3 regions of the Alloactinosynnema sp. L-07 genome follow, and region 1 is predicted to be linked to each of the others. Evidence: riboswitches for the same ligand, from Rfam matches in the RefSeq annotation. Region 1 holds a riboswitch; each other region holds the start of a gene.

Region 1 (5,830 bases):
GCGAGGTCGAGTGGTGGGCGGAGCGGGAGCCGCTGGTGAACGCCTATGTCACCGCCGAGAAGTTCCCCGCGCTGTCGAAGGTGGCCGCGGCGGGCGCGTTCGACACCGACGGCTTCGACTTCGGCCTGACCAGGATCCTCGACGGCGTCGAACTGCTGGTCCAAGCCTCAGCGCGCGCCTAGCCAGTCCAGCACCTCGCCGAGGCTCGCCACCGACCGAACATCCGGAATGGACGGACGCCGAACCACCACGACCGGCAGCCCCATCGCCCGTGCGGCGTCAAGTTTGGCCACGGTCAGGTCGCCGCCGCTGTCCTTGGTGACCAGCACGTCGATCTTGTGTTCGCGCAGGAGGTCGCGCTCGCCGTCGAGGGTGTAGGGGCCGCGGTCGAGCAGCAGTTCCATCCGAGCGGGCAGCGGGACCTCTGGCGGGTCGACGCAGCGGACCAGGAACCAGCGGTCCGACCCGGCGAACGCGCCGAGCCCCTGACGGCCGGTGGTGAGGAAGATCCGCTCGCCGAGCGACGGCAGCAGCCGCGCGGCCTCGTCCAGGTCGCCCACCCAGTGCCACGCGTCGCCCGGCCGCTCGGTCCATCCAGGACGGCGCAGCATGATCAGCGGCAGCGCGGTGCGCGCGGCGGCGGCGGCGGCCGACGCGCTGATCCGCTCGGCGAACGGGTGGGTGGCGTCCACCACCGCGTCGATTCGCGCGTCGACCAGCCACTCAGCCAGCTTCTCCGGCCCGCCGAACCCGCCGATCCGCACGTCGCCGACCGGCAGCCGGGGCGAGCGGACCCGGCCCGCGAGCGAGGAGACGACAGTCGTGTCCGGCCGCGAAACCAAGGCCGCGGCCAAGGCCCTTGCCTCACCTGTGCCGCCGAGGATGAGCACCTTCATGAGCTCACTACTCTGGTGTCATGACCGGACAACGGCGCACGCCGGAGGGCCTGCGCTACGGCTGGACCACGGGAGCCTGCGCGACGGCGGCGACCACCGCCGCCTACACCGCGCTGCTCACCGGCGAGTTCCCCGACCCGGTGACCATCACGCTCCCGAAAGGACAGACGCCCGCGTTCGCCCTCGCCGTGGAGGACCTCGACCCCGGCAGCGCGATGGCGGGGGTGGTGAAGGACGCGGGCGACGATCCGGACGTCACCCACGGCGCGCTGATCCGCTCGACGGTCCGACCCGGCGAGCCGGGAACCGGCGTGACGTTCGTGGCGGGCCCCGGCGTCGGCACGGTGACCAAGGCCGGACTCCCGCTGCCCGTCGGCGAACCCGCGATCAACCCGGTCCCCCGCACCCTGATCCGCGACCATGTGGCCGAGGTCGCCGCGCGGCACGGCGGCAGCGGCGACGTGGTCGTGGAGATCTCCGTCGATCGCGGCGAGGAACTGGCGCGCAAGACGTGGAACCCGCGCCTGGGCATCCTCGGCGGCCTGTCCATCCTGGGCACCACGGGGATCGTCGTGCCGTACTCGTGCAGCGCGTGGATCGACAGCATCCGCCGCGGCATCGACGTGGCCCGCGCGGCGGGCTACCAGCACGTCGCGGGCTGCACCGGATCGACGTCGGAGCGCACGGTCATGGCGCTCTATGGCCTGCCCGAGGACGCCCTGCTCGACATGGGCGACTTCGCGGGCGCCGTACTCAAGTACCTGCGCCGCCACCCCGTGGCCAGGCTCACCATATCTGGCGGCTTCGCCAAGCTGTCCAAACTGGCCGACGGCCACCTCGACCTGCACTCGGCCCGCTCCCAGGTCGACCTCGCCGCACTGGCCCGCGCCGCCACGGCAGCGGGCGGCAGCGCCGAACTGGCCGAGCGGATCACCAACGGCAACACCGCACTGGAAGCGCTCACCCTGGCTCAGCAGGAGGGAATCCCCCTGGGCGACGCGGTGGCCGAGGGCGCCAAGCGCACCGCCGTGGCGACGCTGCGCGGCGCGGAGGTCGAGGTCGACGTGGTCGTGATCGACCGCGCGGGCACGATCGTCGGCCGCACTCACTGACCTTTGCCCCGCGGCCAAGTACAAATGGCAGCCGAGGTCGGCCGCACTCACTGACGCTCGCGCGCGGCCGAGTACAGGTGGCTGTCGCAGAACCCCTCCGGGGCCAGGACCCTGCCGACGATGATCACGGCCGTGCGCTTGATGCCGGCTTCCCGCACCCGGTCGGCGATGTCGGCCAGCGTCCCGCGCAGGATCACCTCGTCGGCCCGCGACGCGTAGGCGACCACCGCGACCGGACACAGTGGACCGTAGTTCGGCAGCAGCTCGGCCACCACCTCGTCGATCCGCTGCACGGCCAGGTGCAGCACCATCGTGGCCCCGGACCGGCCGAGTGTGTCGAGGTCCTCGCCCTGGGGCATCGGCGTGGCGCGGGCGGAGGTGCGAGTGAGGATCACTGTCTGGCCGACGCCGGGGACGGTCAGTTCCGTGCGAAGCGACGCGGCGGCCGCGGCGAAGGCGGGCACCCCGGGGGTGATGTCCCAGGGCACACCGGCGTCGTCGAGGCGGCGGATCTGCTCGGCGATCGCGCTGAACACCGACGGATCGCCGGAGTGCAGGCGGGCGACGTCGTGGCCGTCGGCGTGGGCGGCGAGCAACTCGGCGGTGATCTCGTCGAGGGTCAGGTTCGCCGTGTCGACCTTGCGCGCACCAGGCGGGCACAGGCCCAACAGTTCCTCCGGCACCAGCGCGCCCGCGTAGAGACACACGGGCGACGCGGTGATGATCCGCTGCCCGCGCACCGTGATCAGGTCGGCGGCCCCAGGGCCCGCCCCGATGAAGTGCACGGTCATTGGTTCTCCTTCACCACGGTCCACTGCGTCACCGGAAGCATCGGCCGCCACGCGGTGAACGCGCCCAGCGGGGCCGCGCGGCTGATCGCGAGCCGGATCAGGTCGCCGCCGAGGTCGGCCCGCCAGCGGGTGACCAGGGCCTCGGACTCCAGCGTCACGGCGTTCACCACCAACCTGCCGCCGGGCCGCAGCGCCGCCCACCCGGCCGCGATGACCCCTTCGACGGTCACCCCGCCGCCGACGAACACCACGTCGGGGTCCGGCAGGTCCTCCAGCGCGTCCGGCGCCGACCCGTGCACGACCCGCAGGCCGGGCACCCCGAGCCGGTTGGCGTTGCGGATGATCCGCTCGGCCCGGTCCGCGCGCGGCTCGACGGCGATCGCCCGGCACGACGGGTGCGACCGCATCCACTCGATCCCAACACTGCCGGAGCCCGCGCCGATGTCCCACAGCAGCAGCCCCGGCTCCGGCGACAGGGCGGCCACCGTCACCGCGCGGATCTCCCGCTTGGTGATCTGGCCGTCGTGTTCGTAGGTGTCGTCCGGCAGGCCGGGTGTGCGGGGCAGCCTGCGGGCCTCCGGCGCGGCCACGCACTCGACGGCGACGATGTTGAGGGCACCGACGGCGGCGGACCAGTCGTCGGCGATCCCGCTCACCAACTGCTCGTCCGGACCGCCGACCGACGACACGACGGTCATCCGGCTGGCCCCGAATCCCCGCGCGGTCAGCAGCCGGGCGACGGCCAGTGGCGTGGTCGAGTTCTCGCTGAGCACCAGCACGCGGCGGCCGTGGTGGACCACGGCGTGCAACCGCACCACCGGCCGCGCCACCGCGCTGACCACTTCGACGTCCTCCAGCGCCCAGCCCAGCCGCGCGCACACCAGCGACGCCGACGACGGGTGGGAGATCACCCGGAGCTCGGTCCGGCGGGCCAGGGTCGCCCCGATCCCGTAGAACATCGGGTCGCCGCTGGCCAGCACGCACAGCGCGCGGTCGCGGTGCGCGTCGAGGATCGCCGGAATCGCGGGCACGAGGGGTGACGGCCACTCGACCCGGTCGGCGGCGATCTCCTCGGGCAGCAGCGCGAGCTGACGGGCCACCCCGACGATCACGTCGGCGCTGGCCAGCGCGTCGCGGGCGGGTCCGGCCAAGCCTGCCCACCCGTCCGCACCGATGCCCACCACAGTCACCACGAGTGCACACGGTAACCGACCGCCGCCGAGATCCACGCCACGCGGCTTGGTCGTGGCGGGTCGGGTCTGCGACGATGCGAGCGACCAAGCAGGGTGTGCGAGGAAACCGGTGCGATTCCGGTGCGGTCCCGCCACTGTGACCGGGGAGCGCCACTCCCCCGCGTGCCACCGGGGCGACCTGGGAAGGCCGGAGCGGCGCGTCGATCCGGGAGCCAGGACACTCCGCCCTGCCGAGACCGACCCGGGCGCGGACCCGGAGTGAGGATCATGGCGTGCTGCCTGCCAGCTTTGTTGTCGTGTGCCGATGAGCGCCGGCTACCCGTTCTCCGCGGTCGTCGGCCACGACGACCTCCGACTCGCGCTGCTGCTCAACGCCGTGCACCCGGGTATCGGCGGTGTGCTGGTCCGGGGTGAGAAGGGCACAGCGAAGTCGACCATCGTGCGTGCGCTGGCCGCCCTGCTGCCCGACATCGCCGCGGTCCACGGCTGCCGGTTCAGCTGCGACCCGGCCGCGCCCGACCCGCGCTGCCCCGACGGCCCGCACGACGGCGGCCGGGACACCCGCGCCGCCCGGCTCATCGAGTTGCCCGTGGGCGCCACCGAGGACCGCCTCATCGGTTCGCTCGACCTCGAGCGCGCGCTGACTGAGGGTGTCCGCGCCTACCAGCCGGGGCTGCTGGCCGCCGCGCACCGCGGCGTGCTCTACGTCGATGAGGTCAACCTGCTGCACGACCACCTGGTCGACCTGCTGCTCGACGCGGCGGCGATGGGCCGCGCGCATGTCGAGCGCGAGGGCGTCTCGGTGTCGCACGCGGCGTCGTTCCTGCTGGTCGGGACCATGAACCCGGAGGAGGGCGAGCTGCGCCCGCAGCTGCTCGACCGGTTCGGGCTGACCGTGGAGGTGCGCGCGGCGCGGGACGTGCCCACGCGCACCGAGGTCATCCGCCGCAGGCTGGCCTTCGAGGCCGACCCGGCCGGGTTCGCCACCCAATGGTCCACTTCGGACACCGAGCTGGCAGGCAAGATCGCCGATGCCCGCGCGGCGCTGCCGAAGGTCACGCTGCCCGACGGCGAGCTGCGCCGGATCGCGGCGGTGTGCGCGGCCTTCGACGTCGACGGCATGCGCGCGGACCTGGTGCTCGCCCGCACCGCCGTGGCGCACGCCGCGTGGCGCGGCGCCGAGCAGGTCGAGGAGGCCGACGTCGCCGTGGCCGCCCGGCTCGCCCTGCCGCACCGGCGCAGGCGCGACCCGTTCGACGAGCCGGGCATCGAGCAGGACCAGCTCGATCAGGCGCTGCGCGACGCCGCCGAGCACACCGACCCGGATCCCGACCCAGGACCGGAAGGCCCGGGCGGCGGCGCACCGGAGCCGGGCGACGGTCCCAGCGGCCCCACCCAGGGCTCCCAGCAGTCGCCCCAGGAGTCCCCCACGGGTGGACAGGCACCGGCAACCCCCGACCCGGCGTTCCGCGCCCGGCACCTGGAGATCGCCGGTGTCGGCGAGGGCGCCCCCGGGCGCCGGTCCCGGTCGCGGGCGGGCGCCGGAAGGGCGCTGCGGGCGTCGACCTCGCAGGGCGCGGGTGTCCACCTGGTCGGCACGCTGACCGCCGCCGCGCCGCACCAGCACCAGCGTGGCCGCGTTGGCACGGCGTTGATCGTGAAGGCCGGTGACGTCCGCAAGTCGGTGCGCGAGGGCCGGGAGAGCAACCTGGTCCTGTTCGCCGTGGACGCGTCCGGCTCGATGGCCGCGCGCAAGCGGATGTCGGCGGTGACCGGCGCGGTGATCTCCCTGCTGCGCGACGCCTACCAGCGTCGGGACAAGGTCGGCCTGGTCACCT
Region 2 (5,830 bases), 580 kb from region 1:
ACCGACTCGGGCAGGCCGATCGTCGACACCGTCTCGTTTTCCGTCGAGGCGGGACAACTGCTGGCCGTCATCGGCGAGTCCGGCTCCGGCAAGACCACCACCGCGCTGGCGCTGCTCGGGTGGGCCAACGCGGGCACGGCGATCGACGCGGGCGAGGTCGTGATCGCGGGCGAGTCGATGCTCGATAGGCCCGACGTCCGCTCGCTGCGGTCCACTTTGGTCAGCTACGTGCCGCAGGATCCGTTGCGGGCGCTCAACCCGGCCCGCCGCGTCGGCGTGCAGCTCGCGGAGATCCTGCGCGTCCACGGCATGCGGCAGGACGCCGACACCGCGATCGCGACCGCACTGGACCGGGCGCGGCTGCCCGCCGATCCCCGGCTGCTGCGCCGGTATCCCCACCAGCTGTCCGGCGGGCAGCGGCAGCGGGTGGTCATCGCGCAGGCGCTGCTGCTCGACCCGGCGGTGATCGTCCTGGACGAGCCGACCACCGGGCTCGACGCGGTCACCCAGCGGGAGTTCCTGACCCACCTGCGGCAGCTGCGCGCCCAGACCGGGGCGGCGATGGTCTACGTGACCCACGACGTCGCGGCGGCGGCCGAGGTCGCCGATCGGGTCGTTGTCATGCGGGCGGGCGTGATCGTCGAGCAGGGCCCGGCCGACGAGGTCATCGGCCGTCCCCGCGAGCCGTACACCCGCGAGCTGATCGCGGCGACGCCCGACCCGCGCGCCCGGGTCGCGGCCCGGCCGGAGACGCCGACGGTGCTGCGGGTACGGGGGCTGACCGCGTCCCACGGGTCGGTGGTCGCGGCCCAGGACGTCGACCTCGACCTCACCGCCGGGCGGTGCCTGGCCCTGGTGGGGGCATCCGGGTCCGGCAAGACGACCATCGGCCGCTGCGTCGCGGGGCTGCACCGCCCCGACGCGGGCACGCTGACCATCGACGGCGTCACCATGACTCACCGGCGCACCCGCGACCAGCGCAAACGTATCGCCATCGTGGTCCAGTCCCCCGGTGACTCGCTCAATCCGCGCCGGACCGTGGGCGCCGAACTCGCCCGCGTGCTGCGGTTCTTCGGCACGGGCAGCGAATCCAGGGTCGGCGCGTTGCTCGACAGCGTCCGACTGCCGCGAGAGCTGGCCGACCGGTACCCGGCCCAGCTCTCCGGTGGCGAACAGCAGCGCGCGGCGATCGCCCGTGCGCTGGCCGCGGACCCCGCGGTGCTGGTGTGCGACGAGATCACCTCCGCGCTCGACGTCTCGGTGCAGGCGTCCGTCCTGGGTCTGCTGAGCGAGTTGCAGCGCGACCTCGACTTGGCGCTGCTGTTCATCACCCACGACCTCGGCGTCGTCGCCGCGATCGCCGACCGGGTCGCGCTGCTCGACGGCGGGCGGATCCACGCGCAGGGCCCGACGGGCGAGATCCTGCGCGACGACACCCCGCACCCGCTGGCCGAGCGGTTTCTCACGGCCGCCCCAGCAACCCGACACGCCCACAACATGTAGTTGCCAATCGACGCTCCACACCCCATGTATGGTGTCGATCAGAGCTGGTTCGGCCGTCCAATCCAGGGCGGTCGTCGTAAGAGGGAACCCGGTGCGAGTCCGGGACTGCCCCGCAGCGGTGAACGGGAACGACAGCCGTCAGGAAGCACTGGACACATCACTAGTCCGGGAAGCGACGGCCAGTAGGCGCCACCAGGCACGCCCGTGAGTCCGAAGACCTGCCAGCCGCCCCGCACGCGCCGCGTGCGGGCGTCCGGGCCCCGAGGGAGGGCGCGAGGGCGACGCGGTCGCGTGCGCCCGCTCGGTCTTCGCGTGTCTAGGTGGCCCGGCGGTTCGACCGAGCTCGCGAGGAGAGAGCTGTGACGGTCTCTGACCTGTCGACCCCAATCAGTCCACAGAGGATTGACACACTGGGGACCACCATGCGGGTGCGCAAGCGCAGTGGCGCACTGGAACCCGTGGATGTGGCCAAGATCGTCCGGGCGGTGCGCCGGTGTGCCGTCGACCTTGCCGACGTCGACCCGCTGCGGGTCGCGACGCGGACGATCAGCGGTCTCTACGACGGCGCGACCACCGCCGAGTTGGACCGGCTGTCCATCCAGACCGCGGCGGAACTGGTCGCCGAGGAACCCGAGTACTCCAAGCTCGCCGCGGGCCTGCTGTCGGCCTACATCGACAAGGAGGTGCGCGGGCAGGGCGTCGCGTCGTTCAGCCAGAGCGTGCGACTGGGTCATTCCGAGGGCCTGATCGGGGACGCGACGGCCACGTTCGTCGCCGCCCACGCGCGCAAGCTCGACGACGCGATCGACGAGTCGGCCGACCGGCGGTTCGAGTACTTCGGGCTGCGCACCGTCTACGACCGCTACCTGCTGCGGCACCCGTCGACGCGCTCGGTGATCGAGGTGCCGCAGTACTGGCTGTTGCGGGTGGCGTGCGGGCTGTCGCACACGCCCGCCGAGGCCATCGCCTTCTACCGGCTGATGTCGTCGCTGGCCTACCTGCCCAGCTCGCCGACGCTGTTCAACTCCGGTACCCGGCACACCCAGATGTCCTCGTGCTACCTGCTCGACTCGCCGAAGGACGAGTTGTCGTCGATCTACGAGCGGTACGCCCAGATCGCGCACCTGTCGAAGTTCGCGGGCGGCATCGGCGTGCAGTGGTCGCGGGTGCGCTCACGGGGCGCGCTGATCCGCGGCACCAACGGGCATTCCAACGGGATCGTGCCGTGGCTGCGCACGCTGGACGCGTCGGTCGCGGCGGTCAACCAGGGCGGGCGGCGCAAGGGCGCGGCCTGCGTCTACCTGGAGACCTGGCACCCCGACATCGAGGAGTTCCTGGAGCTGCGCGACAACACCGGCGAGGACGCCCGGCGCACCCACAACCTCAACCTGGCCAACTGGATCCCGGACGAGTTCATGCGCCGGGTCGAGGCCGACGCCGACTGGTCGCTGTTCGACCCCGACGAGGTGCCGGAGCTGCCCGACCTGTGGGGCGACGAGTTCGACCGCGCCTACCGGGCCGCCGAGGAGGCGGGCCGCGCGGTGCGCACGGTCAAGGCCCGCGACCTGTACGGGCGGATGATCCGCACCCTGGCGCAGACCGGCAACGGGTGGATGACGTTCAAGGACACCGCCAACCGCACCTGCAACCAGACCGCCGAGCCCGGCAACGTGGTGCACCTGTCGAATCTGTGCACGGAGATCCTGGAGGTCACCAGCGACACCGAGACCGCCGTGTGCAACCTCGGGTCGGTCAACCTCGGCGCGCACGTCGATGGCGACGACATGGACTGGGCGCGGCTGCGGTCGACGGTGCGGACCGCGGTGACATTCCTCGACCGCGTGATCGACATCAACTACTACCCGACCGAGCAAGCGGCGCGCAGCAATCCGAAGTGGCGCCCGGTCGGGCTGGGCGTCATGGGCCTGCAGGACGTGTTCTTCACGCTGCGCCTGGCGTTCGACTCTGATCGGGCCCGCGAGCTGTCCACCCGGATCGCCGAGGAGATCTACCTGACGGCGCTTGAGACCTCGGCCGAGCTCGCGGCCTCGGCGGGCGCGCACCCGGCGTACGCGCGGACCCGGGCCGCGCGGGGCGACCTGCAACCAGACCTGTGGGCGGTAACGCCGACCCAAACGGAGCGCTGGGCGGCCGTGCGTGAGCGGATCGCCGAACACGGACTGCGCAACTCGCTGCTGATCGCCATCGCCCCGACCGCGACGATCGCCTCGATCGCGGGCTGCTTCGAGTGCGTCGAGCCGCAGGTGTCCAACGCGTTCAAGCGCGAGACGCTGTCGGGTGAGTTCCTGCAGATCAACTCGTACCTGGTCCGCGAGCTCAAGGCGCGCGGCCTGTGGACCGAGGAGATCCGGTCCCGGCTCAAGCGCGACGACGGCTCGGCGCAAGGGCTCACCGAGCTGCCCGCCGACGTCCGCGAGCTGTTCCGCACGGCGTGGGAGCTGCCGCAGAAGGCGCTGATCGACCTGGCCGCCGCGCGCGGCGCGTACGTCGACCAGAGCCAGTCGCTCAACCTGTTCGTCGCCGCGCCGACCATCGGCAAGCTCTCCTCGATGTACCTGTACGCGTGGAAGGCCGGGCTGAAGACCACCTACTACCTGCGTTCCCGCCCGGCGACGCGGATCCAGCAGGCCACCGTGCCCACCGCCGAGGCCCTCGCCTGCTCACTCGAGAACCCAGAATCCTGTGAGGCCTGCCAGTGACCACGCTCGACGCCACCGCCCGCAGGACCGCGCTGCTGGACCCTGGCATGGACCTCACGCTGCGACCGATGCGCTATCCGCAGTTCTATGAGCGGTTCCGGGACGCGATCAAGAACACCTGGACGGTCGAGGAGGTCGACCTCCACTCCGACCTCGCCGACCTGGCGAAGCTGTCGGCCGCCGAACGGCACCTGGTCAACCGGCTCGTGGCGTTCTTCGCCACCGGCGACACCATCGTGGCCAACAACCTCGTGCTCAACCTCTACCAGCACGTCAACGCCCCCGAGGCGCGGCTCTACCTGTCGCGGCAGCTGTTCGAGGAAGCCGTGCACGTCCAGTTCTATCTGACGCTGCTCGACACCTACCTGCCCGACGAGAACGAGCGGGTCGAGGCGTTCGCCGCGGTCGACAACATCCCGTCCATCCGGGACAAAGCGGAGTTCTGCTTCCGCTGGATCGACTCGATCGGGCACCTCGACCGGCTGGAGACCCGCGCCGACCGGCGGGCCTTCCTGCTCAACCTGATCTGCTTCGCCGCGTGCATCGAGGGCCTGTTCTTCTACGGCGCCTTCGCTTACGTGTACTTCCTGCGTTCGCGGGGCCTGCTCAACGGCCTGGCATCGGGCACGAACTGGGTGTTCCGCGACGAATCTATGCACATGGCGTTCGCGTTCGACGTCGTGGACACCGTGCGCCAGCAGGAGCCCGACCTCTTCGACGACGAGTTGCACGAGCAGGTACGACAGATGCTGCGCGAGGCGGTCGACGCGGAGACGAGGTTCGCCGAGGATCTGCTCGGGCAGGGGGTGGCCGGGATGTCGCCCGCGGACATGCGGTCCTATTTGGAGCATGTCGCCGACCGCCGCTTGTCGGTGCTCGGGCTCGCGCCCATCTACGGATCGGCGAATCCGTTCGGGTTCATGGAACTGCAGGACGTGCAAGAGCTGTCGAACTTCTTCGAGCGCCGGGTGTCGGCATACCAGGTCGCGGTGAGCGGCACGGTCGCGTTCGACGAGGAGTTCTAGCTGGGTGGTGCCGTGTGTCGGGACCCCCGGCACACGGCCTCACCTTCACCGAGACCTACCCGGGAGTCGAACCCGGTGACAGCGGTGTTGCAGACCGCCCCACGACCGTCGTGACGTAGGCCAGAACCCGGCTTTCGCCGGGTGGCTCCCGGTCCACCCATCCGGCGCTGCCCTACCAGGACTCGAACCTGGGACCTCCCCGTTCGTAGCGGGGCACTCTGTCCGACTGAGCTACAGGGCATCGCAAGGGAATCCGTTCCCTCGCGTTGAGAATTTCTGTTCCGCTTTGGAGTTGCCAAAAGAACACGTGCGCCACGCGGGAACGTATTCGTTGCGAATACGCGAAATAAAGAGAGCCGCCCTGATCGGTTTCCCGATGGGCGGCTCCCTGTCATGACGAAGTCATTGTCATGGCGGGGAACCCGGCGCGCCCAACAGCAGAAGTCGCGCACAACACTGCTCGGACACCGTGAGACACCGGCGGAATGTGCAGGCGCCAGCGACCGCTGCGTCATTGCGACGCCCGGTTCCCCGCTGCACGATGCCCGCCATTGCTGTCTCCTTCATCGGTGTTGGTAATCA
Region 3 (5,830 bases), 570 kb from region 1:
CACCGAGCAGCCGCAACGCGACGTACCGGCGCATACCGTCCACAGTGGTCACATCCATACGTTCCGGTAGCCGCACCAGTCGTCGGTGGCCACGGTGGTCCCAGCGAAACCGCGCACGCGCGGGCTCACGCCGTCGAGCCACTTGGCGTAGGAGTGGATGATGTATCCGCCGTCGGACCACAGTTCCTGCTGCAGTTCGAGATAGCGCTGCCCGCGCTGCTCGGCGTCCAGGGTGCCGCGCGCCGTGGCGAACTTCCGGTCCCACTCGGGCCGCTTCCACGCGGTCTCGTTGGTGGGCGCGGTCGACACGATCGCCTGGCCGTAGAACCACTCCAGGGCGTAGCTGCCCCAGCTGGTCTGGGTGAACGGCTGCTTGAGCCACACGTCGGTCCAGTACGAGTCCGCCGCCGACTTCGACACGTCGATGGTGATCCCGGCCTTCTTCGCCTGCTCGGCGAACAGCAGCGCCGACTCGACGAAGCCGGGCGTGGCGTCGGAGGTGTGCAGGGTGACCGTCAGGTTCTCCTTGCCCGCTTCCCGCAGCAGCGCGCGGGCCTTCTCGGGGTCGTAGGCGCGCTGCGGGATCGAGTCGGCGTAGTTCGGCGCGCCCTTGCCGTACAGGTCGTTGCCGACCTCGCCGTATCCGAAGTAGACGGAGTCCACGATGGCCTTTCGGTCCACTGCCAGCCGCAGTGCCTCCCGGACGCGGGGATCGGTGAACGGCTCCCGATCGATGAGCATGTTGAACGCCTGGAACGTGCCCACCGGTGACTGGTGGATCGTCAGTGCCGGATTCCCCTGCTGTGTCTTCCCTTGCACATGGGACAGCTCGTGCACGATGTCGGCCGCGCCGGACAGGAACACGTTGAGCCGTGCGTCGGCGCTCGCGGCGAGGATGATCTCGACGCTGTCGACATACGGTTTGCCGTCCTCCCAATAGGAGTCGTTGCGCAGCAGCGTGGTCCGCTCGCCCGGCGCCCAGTCGCCGAACCGGAACGGCCCGGTGCCGACCGGCGGATGCTGCTTGTCGAACGTGTTCGTCCCGTTCTGGACCACGTAGACGTACCAGCCCGCCAACAGCGCGCCGAGATCGGCCATCGGCTGCGTCATCCGGAGCTCGACGGTGGTGTCGTCGACCTTCCGCGAGCCTGCGAGATCGATCATGGACAGGTCCGCGGCGGCGGGCAGCTTGTTGGCCGGGTCCAGGATCCGCTTGACGCTCCACAGCACGTCGTCGGCGGTCAGCGGCTTGCCGTCGTGCCAGCGCACGCCCTTGCGGAGTCGGACCGTCCAGACCGTCCCGTCGGCGTTGGGTTCGAGCGACTCGGCCAGTCGTGGCCGCAGCGTCAGGTCGTGGTTGTAGGCCACCAGCTTGTCGAACACGTTCTTCGCCACCGCGCCACCACCCCACGATCCTGCCAGGTGCGGGTCGAGTACGTCGTCGGTGGTGCTGGCCCCGGAAACCACCACCCGCAGATTCCCGCCCCGCCGGGGCGTCTCGCTCGCGTTGCCGGTGGCGTTGCCCGGCCCGCACGCGGGAGCGCCGAGGAGGACCGCGCCCGCGAACGCTCCTTTGAGGATGGTCCGGCGGGAGGGCAGGGTCGATCGATCGAACATGGGTGAACTCCTTGAGCGCACAGGAAAGAGCCATGCGCCCGCGTCGGCGCATGGAGGAACCGCGGATCGCTCAGACCCGCTGGGATGTCAGTGAACGGCGGTCAGCGCCGGGAAAGGTTCCTGTACGAAAGGAGAATGACTGGGTGAACGACAGTCCGCACGGCAACTGCCTCTCTCGGGGAGAACCGCCCCGGATGGTGAGGTAGCGATGGTCGAGTCTCCTGACTCGTCGGATCAACGCTTCTCCCCGGCCTTCCCACCCCTGGTGGGGCAGTGGCCAGTCGCGGGAGTCGCTCACCGATCACAGTGGCGGTACCGTGCCGGATTCACACCGGCTTCCTCGTCGCCATCGCCTGGTCGCGCCATCATGGCAGAACACCCGCGCCTTGACCAGACAGCTGGTTGTCGGTTCGATCACCGTCAGACTGTGGTGTCAGTTGAAGGGGTGGTCGATGAGCAAAGACACGGGCACGAAACCCGACACCTTGGAAGGTTTGGGGGAGCAGGACAGGTACTCGGCCTATCTGCGCGCCGCGCAAGGCGGAGACCGCTCGGCGCTGGATGTCCTGGTCGCCGAGTTGACCCCGCTCGTCTGGCACGTGGCGCGAGGCGGCGGACTTGACCGGAACGCCGCCGAGGACGTCGTTCAGACTGTCTGGCTCACGCTGTTGCGTCACCTCGACCGGCTCGCCGAGTCCAGGGCCTTGGTCGGCTGGCTGATCACCACGACGCGGCGGGAGGCCAGGCGGGCCCGAGCGTACGGGGCACCCCCGGCGTCGGCCGAGCTGGTGATCGACGACTCGCCGCTGAGTGGCCAGTCGGACCAGTACCTGTGGGTGGCCTTCCAGCGGTTGCCCCAGCGCTGCCAGGAGCTGCTGCGACTGACGGTGCTTGCCGGACGGGCGGAATATCGTGTGGTCGCCGACGCTTTGAACCTGCCCCTCGGCAGCATCGGTCCGACCCGAGGGCGCTGCCTCAACGCCCTGCGGGCTCTGTTCGACGAAGTCATTGCCGAAGTCCGGGTGGACGTGCCGTCCGACATCTCGACGCTGCGATTCCTGGATGAGGAGAAGGTTCCGCAGGTCGCTATCCCCACGGAGCCGGACGCCGACGACCTGACGATCCCGATCACCATCTACCTCGCCGACGAGGCGGGCCATGAGCGGGTCGAAGCCGAACTTGAGGTCCTCCTTCGGACGGCCGGACTCGAGATGGCCGATCGCGACGACCCCGTCCTCGGCTCGTGGTTTCGACGCATGCGAGCGCGCACCCGCGACGTCGCGCGCTCTCCAATAGCTGGCGAGGCCGCAGCGGTCGCCATGCACGCCGTCGAATCCCGCGGCGTGCTCGCCCACGACGCGAACGTGACCGCCACGCTCATGCAGAACCTCGGCCCGCTTCTCACCTCACTACAGTCCACAAAGGATGCCGTGATCAGGGTCGGGGCGCTCCTTGTCGTGAAGGTGGAGTGGGTGGTCGCCGTGCACCAGCTGACCTCGGTCCAGCAGCTTCGCCTCGACCACCAGCCGCACCTGCTGACCTCACCGAGAGACATCCTGCACGCGCTGCACCTGTCCTCAGACCCCGCGACACCCTCGTTGGCGAGTTCGAACGGCAAGTGGATTCCGTCCGGGGAACCAGGGGACCGCGATCCGTCGCTCACGCGTGGTGCGCAGATGATTACCGAAGGTCAGGGAGGACACCCCGAGCAAAGTCAGGCGTAGCGACCCAGACCGATCAGGAATCGAGAAGCGAAGCCTCAGCGCCGAACCTAGTGTTGCCGCCATAGACGACGTCGGCTACGACGGGCAGCGACCTAAGGAACAGCCATGACCTCCATCAAATCCATCACCCTCGAAGTACCCGACCCCGCGCTCGCCGAAGCCTTCTACAAAGAGGCATTCGGTCTTGACACCCAAGTGCGCCTACGGGCCTCGGAAGCGCCGACGACCGGCTTTCGCGGGTTCACGCTCTCGCTCACCGTGTCCCAGCCATCCATCGTCAAGGGACTCATCGGCGCAGCCCTCGACGCGGGTGCCACGTCGCTCAAACCGGTCGCGAAGTCGTTCTGGGGCTACGGCGGGGTCGTGCGGGCGCCGGACGGGTCGATCTGGAAGGTCGCGACGTCGGCGAAGAAGGACACGGGCCCGGACGCCCGGAAGATCGATGAGATGGTGCTCCTGCTGGGCGCCGAGGACGTGGCCGTGAGCAAGCGGTTTTACGTCGACCACGGACTCGCGGTGGCGAAGAGCTTCGGCCGCAAGTACGTCGAGTTCGCCAGTCCGTCGAGCCGGGTCAAGCTGGCGCTCTACGGGCGCCGCGCCCTCGCCAAGGACGCTGGCTGCCCGCCGGAGGGCACCGGGTCGCACCGGATCGTCATCGGCACCGACGCCGAGCCGTTCACCGATCCGGACGGGTTCGGCTGGGAGACGGCGCAGGCCTGACGCACTTGGGAATCAGTCGACGCGCGGCGCGGCGCGAGCGCGGGCGTCCCCTGACTCGCCCGCGCTCGCGCCACAATCCTTCGCAGGGTCAGCGCGACAGCACCACCACCGACCTCGCGGGCACCGTCACCGAGCCATCCGCGACAACCGCCCGACCGGCGTCCGTGCTCAGCGGATGCGTCGTCCAACCACTCGCGGGCACGGTTACCGTCTTCTCAGTCGGGAACGGATTCACCACGACAAGGAGCCCCTCGCGCCCCGGATCGACGTCCGTGCCCACGGTGTCGTCCAAGTGGGCCACGATCAGGCCCGCCGCGGCAGCGGGGAACGACAGTTTCGTCTGTACCGCGTCGGCGTCGGCCAGGGTGAACAGTGGTGACGACTGGCGGATCCGCAGCAGTTCGAGGGTGTCGTCGACCGCCCGGCGCATGTCAGCTGTCGCGGGGCTGACCGACGGCGTGGCCAGGACCGGTCCCATGTACGGCCACTTCGCCCGGTTGTCGGCCGCGGGCGGCAGGCCGCGGGCGAACCCGTTGGAGCGCAACGCCGGGTCGTACCGGTTGAACCAGTCTCCCGAGTCGTAGCTGTTGCGGTCCAAGGACTTCGAGCGCAGGAACTCGCTGCCCGCCAGCATGAACGGCTGGCCCTGGCCGAGGAGCACCGGGGCGTGGGCGATCTTCTGCATCCGCACCCGGTCGGCCATCGATGTCCCGACCGGCAGCTTCAACGCCAGTGCGTCGAACAGGGTCTCGTTGTCATGGGCGTCCGAGTAGGTGATCACCTCTCCCGGCGAAGCGGTGTAACCCGCAGGCGAGCCGTTGTAGGACACGTCGCGTCCGCGCACGACCGGGCCCGCCGTGGAGCGGAAGCTGAAGTCGGCCAGGTTGCCCGACATGCCCAGCTTCACCAGGTCGGAGTAGTTGACCAGGCGGGCGGCCGGGTCGCCGTTGGCGGGGGAGCCGTTGAGGTCACCGGCCAGACCGGAGGCCAAGCCCTGCACCCGGGGATCCTCGTCGAACGGGCCGCCGCCGCGCATGGCGTCGCGTTGGCGGTCGCTGAACGTGGCGATGCCGGTGCCCTCCAGGGTGGGCTGCGTGGCCTGGACGAACCGGGCGTTGCCCGCGACCTCGCCGAAGTCCCAGCCCTCGCCGTAGACCCGGATGGCACGACCGTCCACACCGTCGCGTTCGACGGTCAGCGCGTCGAGTGCGGCGCGCACGGCGAGGATGTTCGCCTTGGGGTGGTGGCCCATCAGGTCGAACCGGAAACCGTCCACTTTGTACGTTCGGGCCCAGTGTACGACCGAGTCGACCACGAGCTTGCCCATCATCGCGTTCTCCGGCGCGGTGTTGGCGCAGCAGGTGGAGTTCGCGACCGTGCCGTCGAGGGCGAGCCGCTGGTAGTAGCCGGGGACGACCTTGTCGAGCACCGAGTTCGCCGCGTCGCCCGATGCCGTGGTGTGGTTGTAGACCACGTCCACCACGACCCGGTTCCCGTTGTCGTGCAACGACTGCACCATCTCGCGGTACTGACGGGCGCGCGCCGGGCCGGACTGGGCGTCGTCGGTGGCGTAGGAGCCCTCCGGGACGTCGTAGTGCAGCGGATCGTAGCCCCAGTTGAACCCGTCGCGGGCCGCGGCGGCGCTGGTGCATTCCTGCTGTTGTGGCGAGTCGGCGGGCAACGACGCCAAGTCGCACGCTGGTCGCTGCTGGTCGGCACGCCGCTCCGGGATGCTCGCGATGTCGAACGTCGGCAGCAGGTGCACGGTG

What was found. A riboswitch is a leader RNA that binds a small molecule or an ion and turns the genes downstream of it on or off. The one in region 1 is predicted to bind cobalamin.
Region 2: it holds a riboswitch for cobalamin, as region 1 does, so the genes downstream of both, BN1701_RS13560 (ribonucleoside-diphosphate reductase subunit alpha) here and BN1701_RS11190 (magnesium chelatase subunit D family protein) in region 1, are expected to answer to the same signal.
Region 3: it holds a riboswitch for cobalamin, as region 1 does, so the genes downstream of both, BN1701_RS13540 (ABC transporter substrate-binding protein) here and BN1701_RS11190 (magnesium chelatase subunit D family protein) in region 1, are expected to answer to the same signal.

Annotation. Positions count from the first base shown of each region.
Region 1 is NZ_LN850107.1:2,490,921-2,496,750, forward strand. Features, by position in the region: gene BN1701_RS11165 (TetR/AcrR family transcriptional regulator) at 1-182, shown strand, start outside; gene BN1701_RS11170 (cobalt-precorrin-6A reductase) at 168-896, opposite strand; gene BN1701_RS11175 (cobalt-precorrin-5B (C(1))-methyltransferase) at 917-2,008, shown strand; gene cobM (precorrin-4 C(11)-methyltransferase) at 2,056-2,799, opposite strand; gene BN1701_RS11185 (bifunctional cobalt-precorrin-7 (C(5))-methyltransferase/cobalt-precorrin-6B (C(15))-methyltransferase) at 2,796-3,992, opposite strand; cobalamin riboswitch at 4,092-4,215, shown strand; gene BN1701_RS11190 (magnesium chelatase subunit D family protein) at 4,297-5,830, shown strand, end outside.
Region 2 is NZ_LN850107.1:3,068,427-3,074,256, forward strand. Features, by position in the region: gene BN1701_RS13555 (ABC transporter ATP-binding protein) at 1-1,503, shown strand, start outside; cobalamin riboswitch at 1,532-1,744, shown strand; gene BN1701_RS13560 (ribonucleoside-diphosphate reductase subunit alpha) at 1,926-4,223, shown strand; gene BN1701_RS13565 (ribonucleotide-diphosphate reductase subunit beta) at 4,220-5,248, shown strand; tRNA gene BN1701_RS13570 (tRNA-Arg) at 5,416-5,489, opposite strand.
Region 3 is NZ_LN850107.1:3,060,836-3,066,665, reverse strand. Features, by position in the region: gene BN1701_RS13545 (ABC transporter permease) at 1-52, opposite strand, end outside; gene BN1701_RS13540 (ABC transporter substrate-binding protein) at 49-1,617, opposite strand; cobalamin riboswitch at 1,810-1,999, opposite strand; partial or broken gene BN1701_RS37275 (RNA polymerase sigma factor) at 2,070-2,618, shown strand; gene BN1701_RS13530 (glyoxalase) at 3,447-4,061, shown strand; gene pulA (pullulanase-type alpha-1,6-glucosidase) at 4,150-5,830, opposite strand, start outside.